DNA from 3 places in the Bacillus sp. JK74 genome. Region 1 is predicted to be linked to each of the others. Evidence: riboswitches for the same ligand, from Rfam matches in the RefSeq annotation. Region 1 holds a riboswitch; each other region holds the start of a gene.
What was found. Region 1 has a riboswitch for S-adenosylmethionine ahead of mtnK (S-methyl-5-thioribose kinase). Riboswitches for the same ligand answer to the same signal wherever they lie in the genome.

Region 1 (3,276 bases):
GTGGGCCTCGAACTGTTTAAATACGCTTTGACATCCGCGAACTGACGTCGGAAATCTGAAAGGTCGCGGGCTTCAAATGACTTGGCGGAGAGCGCGAGTCCGAATGCCGCGGTTATACCGATGGCAGGGGCGCCCCTTACTTTCAGCGTGACAATCGCGTCGAATACATCTTCCTTTGTTTCAAGTTCCACATACTCAGTGACGTCGGGAAGCTTTTGCTGATTTAAAATGCGGATGTAGGTTTCTTTCCATTCCACAGAACGGGGGATGGCAAATTCATTGGTCATGCTGCATCATTCCTTTACACGGAGCTTAAATTGGTCCAGAACCTCGGTGATATGCTTCAGTTCTTTTCTGTTTTCGATATAATAGGCGCCGATCTCAAGCGCCAGCTTCTTCCGTTCGATTCGTTTGTCAAACGGAGTGATTTCATCTAAGTCAGCCACATGGGCGAGTCCGATCGTGCGCCGGATCAATTCGCATCCCGCAAAACCGACCGCTTCTTCAAACGCGTTTTTCAGTGTGTCTTCCAGCAGGTGTCTGCGGGAAGGCAGGCAGTCTTTCTCCCATGCTTCACTGAATGTTTTCACAAATGTATCCCATACGGCGGCAGTATGGTCATATAACGGCTGTCTGTCGTCACCGTCGCGGCTGAGGGCGTTTAACAGCAGATTGGCGATAAATTGGCCGATATCAAACCCGATCGGTCCGAAGAAAGCAAACTCGGGATCAATCACCTTTGTTTCAAGTTCATCGGCGAAGATGCTTCCCGTGTGCAGATCGCCGTGAACCAATGTTTCCGCGGAATTCAGAAAGATGGCTTTCAATTCGTCAGCGCCTTCTTTCAGCCGGGAATTGTTCCAAACTTTTTCTGCGTATGGGCGCAGCTCCTCTTCAAAATCGTTTGTCTCATGGTCGAGAAACGGTTCTGTAAACACAAGCCTTTCTGTAATATTGCAAAGCTCAGGATTTGTAAACTGCTTTGCGAGCTGCTGCTTTACTTTCGCATCGAGCGCATAATCGGATGAGTAAAAAAGCGTTTTCCCTAAAAATTCACCGATATGAACCGATAAGTTCGGATAATGCTGCCCTTCCAGCAGCCCTTTTCTTGAAATCTGCAAATGTGAGAGGTCTTCCATTACCGTGACGGCCATTTCAGTATCGGAATAGTAAACGGCCGGAACGAGGTGCGGCACGTGTTCGCCCTGGCGGATGAGGGCGCTGCTTTCGATTCTCGCCCGATCAATTGTAAGCGGCCAGCTTTCACCGACGACTTTCGCGTAAGGAATCGCCTGTTTGATAATCAGTCCTTTTTGGTTTTCTTTATCGTAAACATGAAAGACGTAATTTAAATTGCCGTCGCCGATTTCACGGCATGTCAGAGTGCTTTTGCTTTGGAATAAGCCGAGCTTGACGGCTAACGCGGCGGCGGAGCTTTCTGTTAATTGTTCATAAAGACTTGTTTTAGTTGCTGACATGGATTTACCCTCCAATTATGTAGTGGCAGTAAGAGATCGTGACGGAGAATACGCCCGAAAAAAAGCCTCCTTCTCTGAAAGAGAAGGAGGCTGAAACAGTGCAGTCCGCCTCTTATCTCTCAGATAACATCTGATGGAATTAGCACCGTGCCTTATGAGACAATCGTCTCGGCGCAAAATGTACGCGCCCCATTTCACAATGGAATTACGGTCGGTTGCTGTTGGGGTCAAAAGGCCAATTCCCTCGCCCAACTCTCGATAAGAGAAAATATATTGATTTGTATCACAATTCGGATTAATCAGTTGATGAAAATATTAGCAGGTGCCGGATATTCTTGTCAACGTTTTTTTGAAAATTAATATAAATCACGCCGCAAGTCTTGGAAAACCGGAATGGTTCCGCGGACGGCCGCGCTTTCTGACACATCAATTTCCGCCCGGACTGCGCCTTCCGTCCGGTCTCCTTCGGCTAAAATCCGGCCCCACGGGTCAATAATCAGGCTGTGGCCGGCAAATTCATTATCGGGATTGGACCCCGTGCAGTTAGAGGCTGCGACAAAACATTGGTTTTCAATTGCTCTGGCGACAAGCAGGCTTCGCCAATGATCAAGGCGGGGCAGAGGCCATTCCGCAGAGATAAACAGGACATTCGCGCCCTGGGACGTATGCTTTCTGATCCATTCGGGGAAACGGATATCATAGCAGATCAGCCCGGCGCACTTGACACCGTCAAGCTCAAAGGAACCGTCGCTGTTTCCTGCTGACAAGTAAAGGTGTTCATCCATCAGCTGAAACAGATGGGCTTTCTGATACCGCTTCACGATCTGTCCGCTGTTATCGGCGATGTACATGGTGTTATAGACATTTTCGCCTTCTTTGACCGCAAAAGATCCGGCAACGAGGTGTACGTTGTATGTTTTTGCCGTTTCTTTAAGCCACTGTTCCGAAACTTTGCCGTTTTCATCCGCCAGCTGGTCTAGCCGTGTGAGATCATAGCCGGTCGTCCACAACTCAGGAAGCACGATTACATCCGCATGGCGGCTTTCTTGCTCAATCAAAGATTCTGCTTTTTTAAAATTTTCTGAAGGATTTCCGTATGAAATATCAAATTGCAAACAGGAAACGGTCCATTTCATTTTTTAACACCTCAAGTTTCTCTTTACTTTTTTTATTTAACCATATATGATGATGGACTATCATTTCAAGACATTTTTAGAAGGTGAAAAATATGAACTTTGAAATCTCAGATGTACTCAAACAGCTGCCGGAACAATTTTTCGCATCATTGGTGCAAAAAGTGAATCAAAAGCTGAAAGAAGGCAGAGACGTCATCAATTTAGGGCAGGGAAACCCTGATCAGCCGACGCCTCAGCATATCGTTGAAGAAATGAAGCTCGCCGTCGAAAGGCCGGAAAATCATAAATACTCCTCATTCCGGGGCGCTTACAGCTTCAAAAAAGCAGCCGCTGCATTTTATGAAAGGGAGTACGGGGTCACGCTTGATCCGGAAACGGAAGTCGCCGTGCTGTTCGGAGGCAAGGCGGGACTTGTTGAGCTTCCGCAATGTCTTTTAAACCCGGGAGATACCATTCTGGTGCCTGATCCCGGATATCCTGATTACTGGTCGGGCGTCGCCCTTGCGAAAGCGAAAATGGAAATGATGCCGCTGACGGAAGAAAGAGGGTTTCTCCCTGATTACAGCGTAATTCCTGAAAAGGTGCGGAGCGAGGCGAAGCTGCTGTATCTCAATTATCCGAATAATCCGACCGGTGCTGTGGCGACAGAGGCGTTTTTTGAG
Region 2 (3,276 bases), on a different contig from region 1:
TATTAAAAACACCGACAAATCCACACATAGTATAGCCTCCATAAGTGTAATTTTCTAATTGGACCCCCTTTTTATAGACGCTTTGTTACGCCATTGGTTTCACGCTATGTAAAAAATAAGCATGGCAGCATCTACAAAAAGGGAAAGCCGCTTAAGTAAGCGGCTATAAAATTATTCTCCTAGTGCTTCTTTGCGAAGCGCATCCGCCTTGTCAGTACGCTCCCAAGGAAGATCCACATCATGACGTCCGAAGTGGCCGTAAGCAGCTGTCTGCTTATAGATCGGGCGGCGCAGATCAAGCATTTTAATAATGCCGGCAGGTCTCAGGTCGAAGTTATTCCGTACGACTTCGATCAGTTTTTCTTCAGAAGCTTTTCCTGTATCAAATGTATTGATGGAAATAGAAACAGGCTGTGCCACGCCGATTGCGTATGCAAGCTGCACTTCACAAGAATCAGCAAGACCTGCTGCCACGATGTTTTTCGCTACGTATCTCGCAGCGTATGCCGCAGAACGGTCTACCTTCGTCGCATCCTTACCGGAGAATGCGCCGCCGCCGTGACGTGCATATCCGCCGTATGTGTCAACGATGATTTTACGGCCGGTAAGACCCGCATCACCTTGAGGTCCGCCGATTACGAAACGTCCCGTAGGGTTGATGAAGTATTTTGTTTCTTCATCGATCAGTTCCTCAGGCACAACAGGGTTAATGACATGCTCTTTCAGATTGCGCTGAATCTGCTCAAGCGTAATTTCCGGGTGGTGCTGAGTTGAAATGACGATCGCGTCGATGCGGACCGGCTTGTTGTTTTCATCATATTCAACGGTAACTTGCGTTTTGCCGTCAGGGCGAAGGTACGGAAGAATGTCTTCTTTGCGGACTTCGCTCAAACGGCGGGCTAATTTATGCGCCAAAGAGATCGGAAGCGGCATAAGCTCTTTCGTTTCGTTACACGCATAACCGAACATCAGGCCTTGGTCTCCCGCTCCGATTGCTTCGATTTCAGCATCGCTCATTGTGCCTTCACGCGCTTCAAGAGCCTGATCGACACCCATTGCGATATCCGCAGACTGTTCATCAATTGATGTTAAAACAGCGCAAGTCTCCGCATCAAATCCGTATTTAGCGCGTGTGTAGCCGATTTCTTTAATCGTTTCACGGACTGTTTTCGGAATGTCAACGTATGTTGATGTAGTAATCTCTCCGCTTACCAGCACAAGTCCTGTCGTTACAGATGTTTCGCAGGCCACGCGCGCGTTCGGGTCATTTTTTAAAATCTCATCTAAGATACTGTCAGAAATTTGGTCACAGATTTTGTCCGGATGACCCTCAGTAACAGATTCAGATGTAAATAGTCGACGGTTTTTACTCATTCACTTTTCCTCCTGAAAAAAGATCTTTTGCAAGACCTTCTCATATGATACGGAACTCGCTCCCTCTTAATACAATGTCATACTATATCAGAGAATGTTAATTGGCATATTTTATGAAATAAAAAAACCTTTTCCACTCGAGGAAAGGGTTTGGTCTGTGTGCCTTTCACTCTTATCGCTCAAGGAAAATATTAAACCTTGCATCAGGTTAGCACCTTGGTTTCCCACAGTGTTTTCACCTGCTTTTTTACAGAGAAACCGGTTGCTGGGCTTCATCGGGCCTGTCCCTCCGCCAGCTCGGGATAAGAGTATCCGCTCAATGAAATATCTTATCGTAAAAGGGCGGAAAGTGTCAATATGAATTAAAGCGATTGCGCGCCTTTATTTCGGGAAGCAATGGAAAAACACAAACAAAAAACCGCAAATAGTATAGACTATTTTCAGATATATGTTATACTAATTCCACATTCAGCGAAATACAAATAAACCGGCAAAGGAAGGTTTTTATGAAATTAGTTGATTTAACCGCAGATCTTCAAGCATTACTTGCAAGTCCGAATGTGCATCATAATTTATCGGCTCCAAAACTTACCGAAAAAGTAATCAGCCGAAATGAAGGAACGCTGACATCAACGGGCGCCGTACGCGCCACCACCGGCGCATATACAGGCCGGTCACCTAAAGATAAATTTATCGTCCGTGAACAAAGCACAGAAAATCAAATTGATTGGGGCGCGGTGAATCAGCCCATTTCTGAAGAGGCGTTTGAAAAGCTGTACGCCAAAGTCGTCAGCTACTTAAAACAGCGGGATGAACTGTTTGTGTTTGAAGGATTCGCGGGAGCGGATGAAAAATACAGACTGCCGATTACGGTCGTAAATGAATTTGCGTGGCACAATTTATTCGCGCGCCAGCTGTTTATCAGACCGGAAACGGATGAAAGAGACCCGCAAGCGCAGCCTTTCACCATTCTCTCAGCTCCGCATTTTAAAGCAGACCCGGAGACGGACGGCACGCATTCGGAAACATTTATCATTGTCTCTTTCGAAAAGCGCGTCATTTTAATCGGCGGCACCGAATACGCCGGAGAAATGAAAAAATCAATATTCTCCATTATGAACTTCCTGCTTCCGCAGCAGGATATACTGCCGATGCACTGCTCAGCCAACGTCGGTGAAAAAGGCGATGTCGCCCTGTTTTTCGGCCTTTCCGGCACAGGGAAAACGACGCTTTCAGCCGATGCGGACCGCAAACTGATCGGAGATGACGAGCACGGCTGGTCAGATTCCGGCGTTTTCAACATTGAAGGCGGATGTTACGCTAAATGTATCAATCTGAGCGAGGAAAAAGAACCGCAGATTTTTCGTGCGATCCGCTTCGGGTCTGTTCTTGAGAATGTCGTGCTTGATGAAAAAACGGGTGAAGCGGATTACGACAATTCCTTCTACACGGAAAACACAAGAGCCGCATATCCGATTGAGATGATCGGCAATATCGTGCAGCCTAGCATTGCCGGCCATCCGCAGGCGATCGTCTTTCTAACGGCGGACGCATTCGGCGTGCTTCCTCCGATCAGCAAACTGACGAAGGAACAGGCGATGTATCACTTCTTAAGCGGCTACACCAGTAAACTCGCGGGAACCGAACGCGGCGTGACATCTCCGCAAACGACTTTCTCGACGTGCTTCGGTTCACCGTTCCTTCCGCTTCCGGCACATGTATATGCCGAAATGCTCGGGCGTAAAATCGACGAACACGGCGTTCAAGTCTTCCTGGTCAACACAGGCTGGACCGGCGGAGGGTACGGAGTCGGAGAACGGATGAAACTTTCGTATACAAGAGCGATGGTCAAAGCCGCTATTGACGGCAGACTGAACCAGACTGACATGACGGCAGACAGCA
Region 3 (3,276 bases), on a different contig from region 1:
TTGACAGCCGGGAATTTTTTGGGCCGGTTCAAAAGGAGATCGCCGCCATCATCAGCCGCATTCAATCTCCGCAAACAACGGCGGCGATATTGGATGCGGGATGCGGAGAAGGCACTCATTTAGCCGCCGTATGCAAATGGCTTCAGCCCGCTTTTTCCGTGACGGGAATCGGCATTGATCTCTCGAAAGAAGGTGTGCTGCATGCCGCAAAGGCCTTCGGGGATCATTTTGTTTTTGCCGTCGCTGATGTGGCGGATGCGCCGTTTGCCGACAGCTGTTTTGATGTCGTGATGTCTGTTTTATCACCTTGGAATTACAAGGAATGCAGCAGGCTTTTACGAAAGGGCGGCACAGTCATTAAAGCGGTGCCGCGGCGTGATTATTTGAAGGAAGTAAGGGAATTCTTCTTCGGAGACAGTCCTCGGCGGAATGACACCGCCGATTCTGCGGCCGGACGATTCCAAGCGGGCTTTCAAACCTTTGAGCGCAAACGGCTGTGTTACACGAAGACCTTATTGCAGCCTGACCTCGAGCGGCTTGTGAAAATGACGCCCTTAACATGGAAATGTACTGATGAAAGCATCCGGCGGTTTATCAGCCGAAAAGCGGCGGATATTACGATAGATATCGATATTTTAATCGGAACCGGTCCTCTGTAAACAGAAAAGACACGCTGATCGCGTGTCTTTTTTTTATTTCCAGACTTCACCGGCAATGCTGACGACATGATGAAGTTTCGCCCATTGCTGTTCTTCTGTGATCAGGTTTCCTTCCTCAGTGGAGGCGAATCCGCATTGCGGGCTGAGGCAAAGCTGATCCAGGCTGACATATTGTGAAGCTTCTTCAATCCGGCGTTTAATCGCGTCCTTGTCTTCAAGTTCGCCATGTTTTGATGTAATCAATCCAAGCACAAGCTGAAGATCAGAGCGTTTGACATAGCGGAGCGGTTCAAAGCCGCCGGAGCGGGAATCATCATATTCCAGGAACAATCCGTCAAGGTCAAGCCCGTCAAAAATCGTTTCAGCCGCTGCATCATAGCCGCCTTCAGCCGTCCATGTGGATTGGAAGTTGCCGCGGCAGATATGCATCGTAACCTTCAGATCGTCAGGGCGGTCCTTGATCGCGTCATTAATGGAAGCGGCAAACAGCTTGCGCAGCTCATCCGGCGTTGTGCCGAAATCTTCAATCTGACGAAGCCCCGCTTCCGATAAGAAAACGGCCCATGCGGTGTCATCAAGCTGAAGGTAGCGGCACCCGGCGTCATAGAAAGCCTGAATCGCTTTTTTATACGCTTTTGACACATCGTGCTGAAATTGTTTGTAATCATTCTGGTAGGCCGCTTTTTCCAATTTTCCGCGGAAAAACAGCATATTCGGACTTGGGATGGTCATTTTCGGAACAGCATCGCCGGCAATGCTGTGCAGGAATTTATAATCTTCGAGCATCGGATGCTGAGAAAAATCAATATCTCCCGTTACTTTAATGCCGCGCGCTTTCGTCTGTACGTTGTGAAACTGAATGCCGCTTTCAGGCGTAAATGCCTCAACCCCGTCTAAATTTTCGAGAAAATCAAAATGCCACCAGGCACGGCGGAATTCGCCGTCAGTCACGACATTGAGGCCGGTTTCTTTCTGCTTTTCCACGCTGCGGATGATTTCTCTGTTTTCGATTTCGCGCAGCTGTTCTGCCGAAATCTCACCCGCCGCTCTTTGCAGGCGGGCTTGCTTCACAGCCGCCGGCCGCAGCAGGCTTCCGACCTGATCCGCGCGAAACGGCGGGTTTTTTCTTAGAAGAGTATGCAATGGTTGTTCTGTGTTTTGCTGTGACATGAACGATTCCTTCTTTCCTGATGAAATATAAAAAACTCTTCCCTCGGATAGGGAAGAGCTTGCGTCCGCAAATCTCAACCTTATCTTCAGGATTTAGCACCATTCTGCTGAACAGCGGTTGCCGGGTATCATAGGGCCAGTCCCTCCACCTCTCTTGATAAGGAAATATGCTATTTTTCAGAATAAACTGTAATACTCTTAATCTTAGTATGTTTTCTCATATTGTCAATATATTTCGATAAATATTTTTATTTGTCACCCTCAAATAGAATCATATCTATCACGATGGCGATCGCAAGACAAAGAGCAATATCCTCTTCCTTTTCAATCTGCAAATGATAGGAATCGCCCCAGCTCATCCATGATTTGGTGACGGTCATCCGGTTTGATTTTCCGTCTGTCACTTGAAAGTTCCGGCCCCACACATCGCCGGTAAGATCCCAGCCGAGTCCGGAAATTTCAAATTTCGGTTTGAAAAACGTGACTTTCTTGATGACTTGGCAGACGGGTTTGCCGCTGACGGAAATCTCGTAACGGGGAACGAGCGACATCAGTTTCTGATTGACGCTGGCGAGCGTGCGGCCGTCCAAATCAGTCAGCTTCAGTTCATCACCGAATGAAAACAGCTTTCCTTCAACATTGTAGACTTCTTTTCCGCTTTCAAGAAACACTTGAAAACGATTCTTAAACGTAAACATTCGCTCTTTGATGTAAAAATGGTACATAAAAAAACTCCTTTTTTATGTTGTACGAAAAAAGGAGGCGGAAGGTTTCATATCGGCCGGGTGCATAAAAAAAGGCTGCCGATTTTGCGGCAGCTGTCGTTTTTATGATAGCGGCATCCGGCGTTTTTGACGGATCGCATTTAAATCAATGATGTTATTCGTGTCGGCAGCTGTCACCAGCGGGCTTGTCTTTGGCGTTTTCCGGCGGTTGTCCTTACTGAAAGAGAAAACAAGATACCCTGTCAAAGCAGCGAAAATAAGTAGCATCATTTTACATACCTCCCAAAAAAAGTTTTGGTATTATTATTGTACGAAAAAACAAACGAAAAGTATTCAAACAATTGTCACTTTTTTAAAAAATAACGTCATTTTCCGTAAAAATGACTATGGGTTGAAGAAATTTTTCTCTTGTTGTGGTTCTATAGATTGTATCGGATGATGAATGATGAACGTTTATATAACTTTTTCACTATTTTTTGTAAGTGTCTAATTAACTACTTAAGTGTTTTCGTTTGCCTTGTGTTATTCAGTACCCTAAAAAACCGTATGATATGCAAAATAACTGCTTCTAACAGATGACTGCGAGTTGACAGCGCTTTCTTTATTTTTTTAACGAAAACGAGATGTTATCTTAAAAAAATCGTTTGAACATTTTCCGCAGTTTTTTAAAAGGATTTGATTTCGTCTCCAGAACACGCGGGTCTTTTAAGGTTTTTTTCAAT

Region 2: linked by a shared signal. The riboswitch ahead of metK (methionine adenosyltransferase) and the one ahead of mtnK (S-methyl-5-thioribose kinase) in region 1 are both predicted to bind S-adenosylmethionine.
Region 3: linked by a shared signal. The riboswitch ahead of ACWJJ5_RS04000 (5-methyltetrahydropteroyltriglutamate--homocysteine S-methyltransferase) and the one ahead of mtnK (S-methyl-5-thioribose kinase) in region 1 are both predicted to bind S-adenosylmethionine.

The regions. Positions count from the first base shown of each region.
Region 1 is NZ_JBSJQB010000002.1:642,273-645,548, reverse strand. Features, by position in the region: gene mtnA (S-methyl-5-thioribose-1-phosphate isomerase) at 1-287, opposite strand, end outside; gene mtnK (S-methyl-5-thioribose kinase) at 294-1,478, opposite strand; SAM riboswitch class I at 1,588-1,743, opposite strand; gene ACWJJ5_RS07550 (carbon-nitrogen family hydrolase) at 1,835-2,614, opposite strand; gene ACWJJ5_RS07545 (aminotransferase class I/II-fold pyridoxal phosphate-dependent enzyme) at 2,707-3,276, shown strand, end outside.
Region 2 is NZ_JBSJQB010000003.1:22,663-25,938, reverse strand. Features, by position in the region: gene asnB (asparagine synthase (glutamine-hydrolyzing)) at 1-28, opposite strand, end outside; gene metK (methionine adenosyltransferase) at 172-1,374, opposite strand; SAM riboswitch class I at 1,544-1,683, opposite strand; gene pckA (phosphoenolpyruvate carboxykinase (ATP)) at 1,881-3,276, shown strand, end outside.
Region 3 is NZ_JBSJQB010000001.1:790,354-793,629, reverse strand. Features, by position in the region: gene ACWJJ5_RS04005 (methyltransferase domain-containing protein) at 1-659, shown strand, start outside; gene ACWJJ5_RS04000 (5-methyltetrahydropteroyltriglutamate--homocysteine S-methyltransferase) at 693-1,829, opposite strand; SAM riboswitch class I at 1,907-1,993, opposite strand; gene ACWJJ5_RS03995 (LURP-one-related/scramblase family protein) at 2,078-2,554, opposite strand; gene ACWJJ5_RS03990 (hypothetical protein) at 2,657-2,824, opposite strand.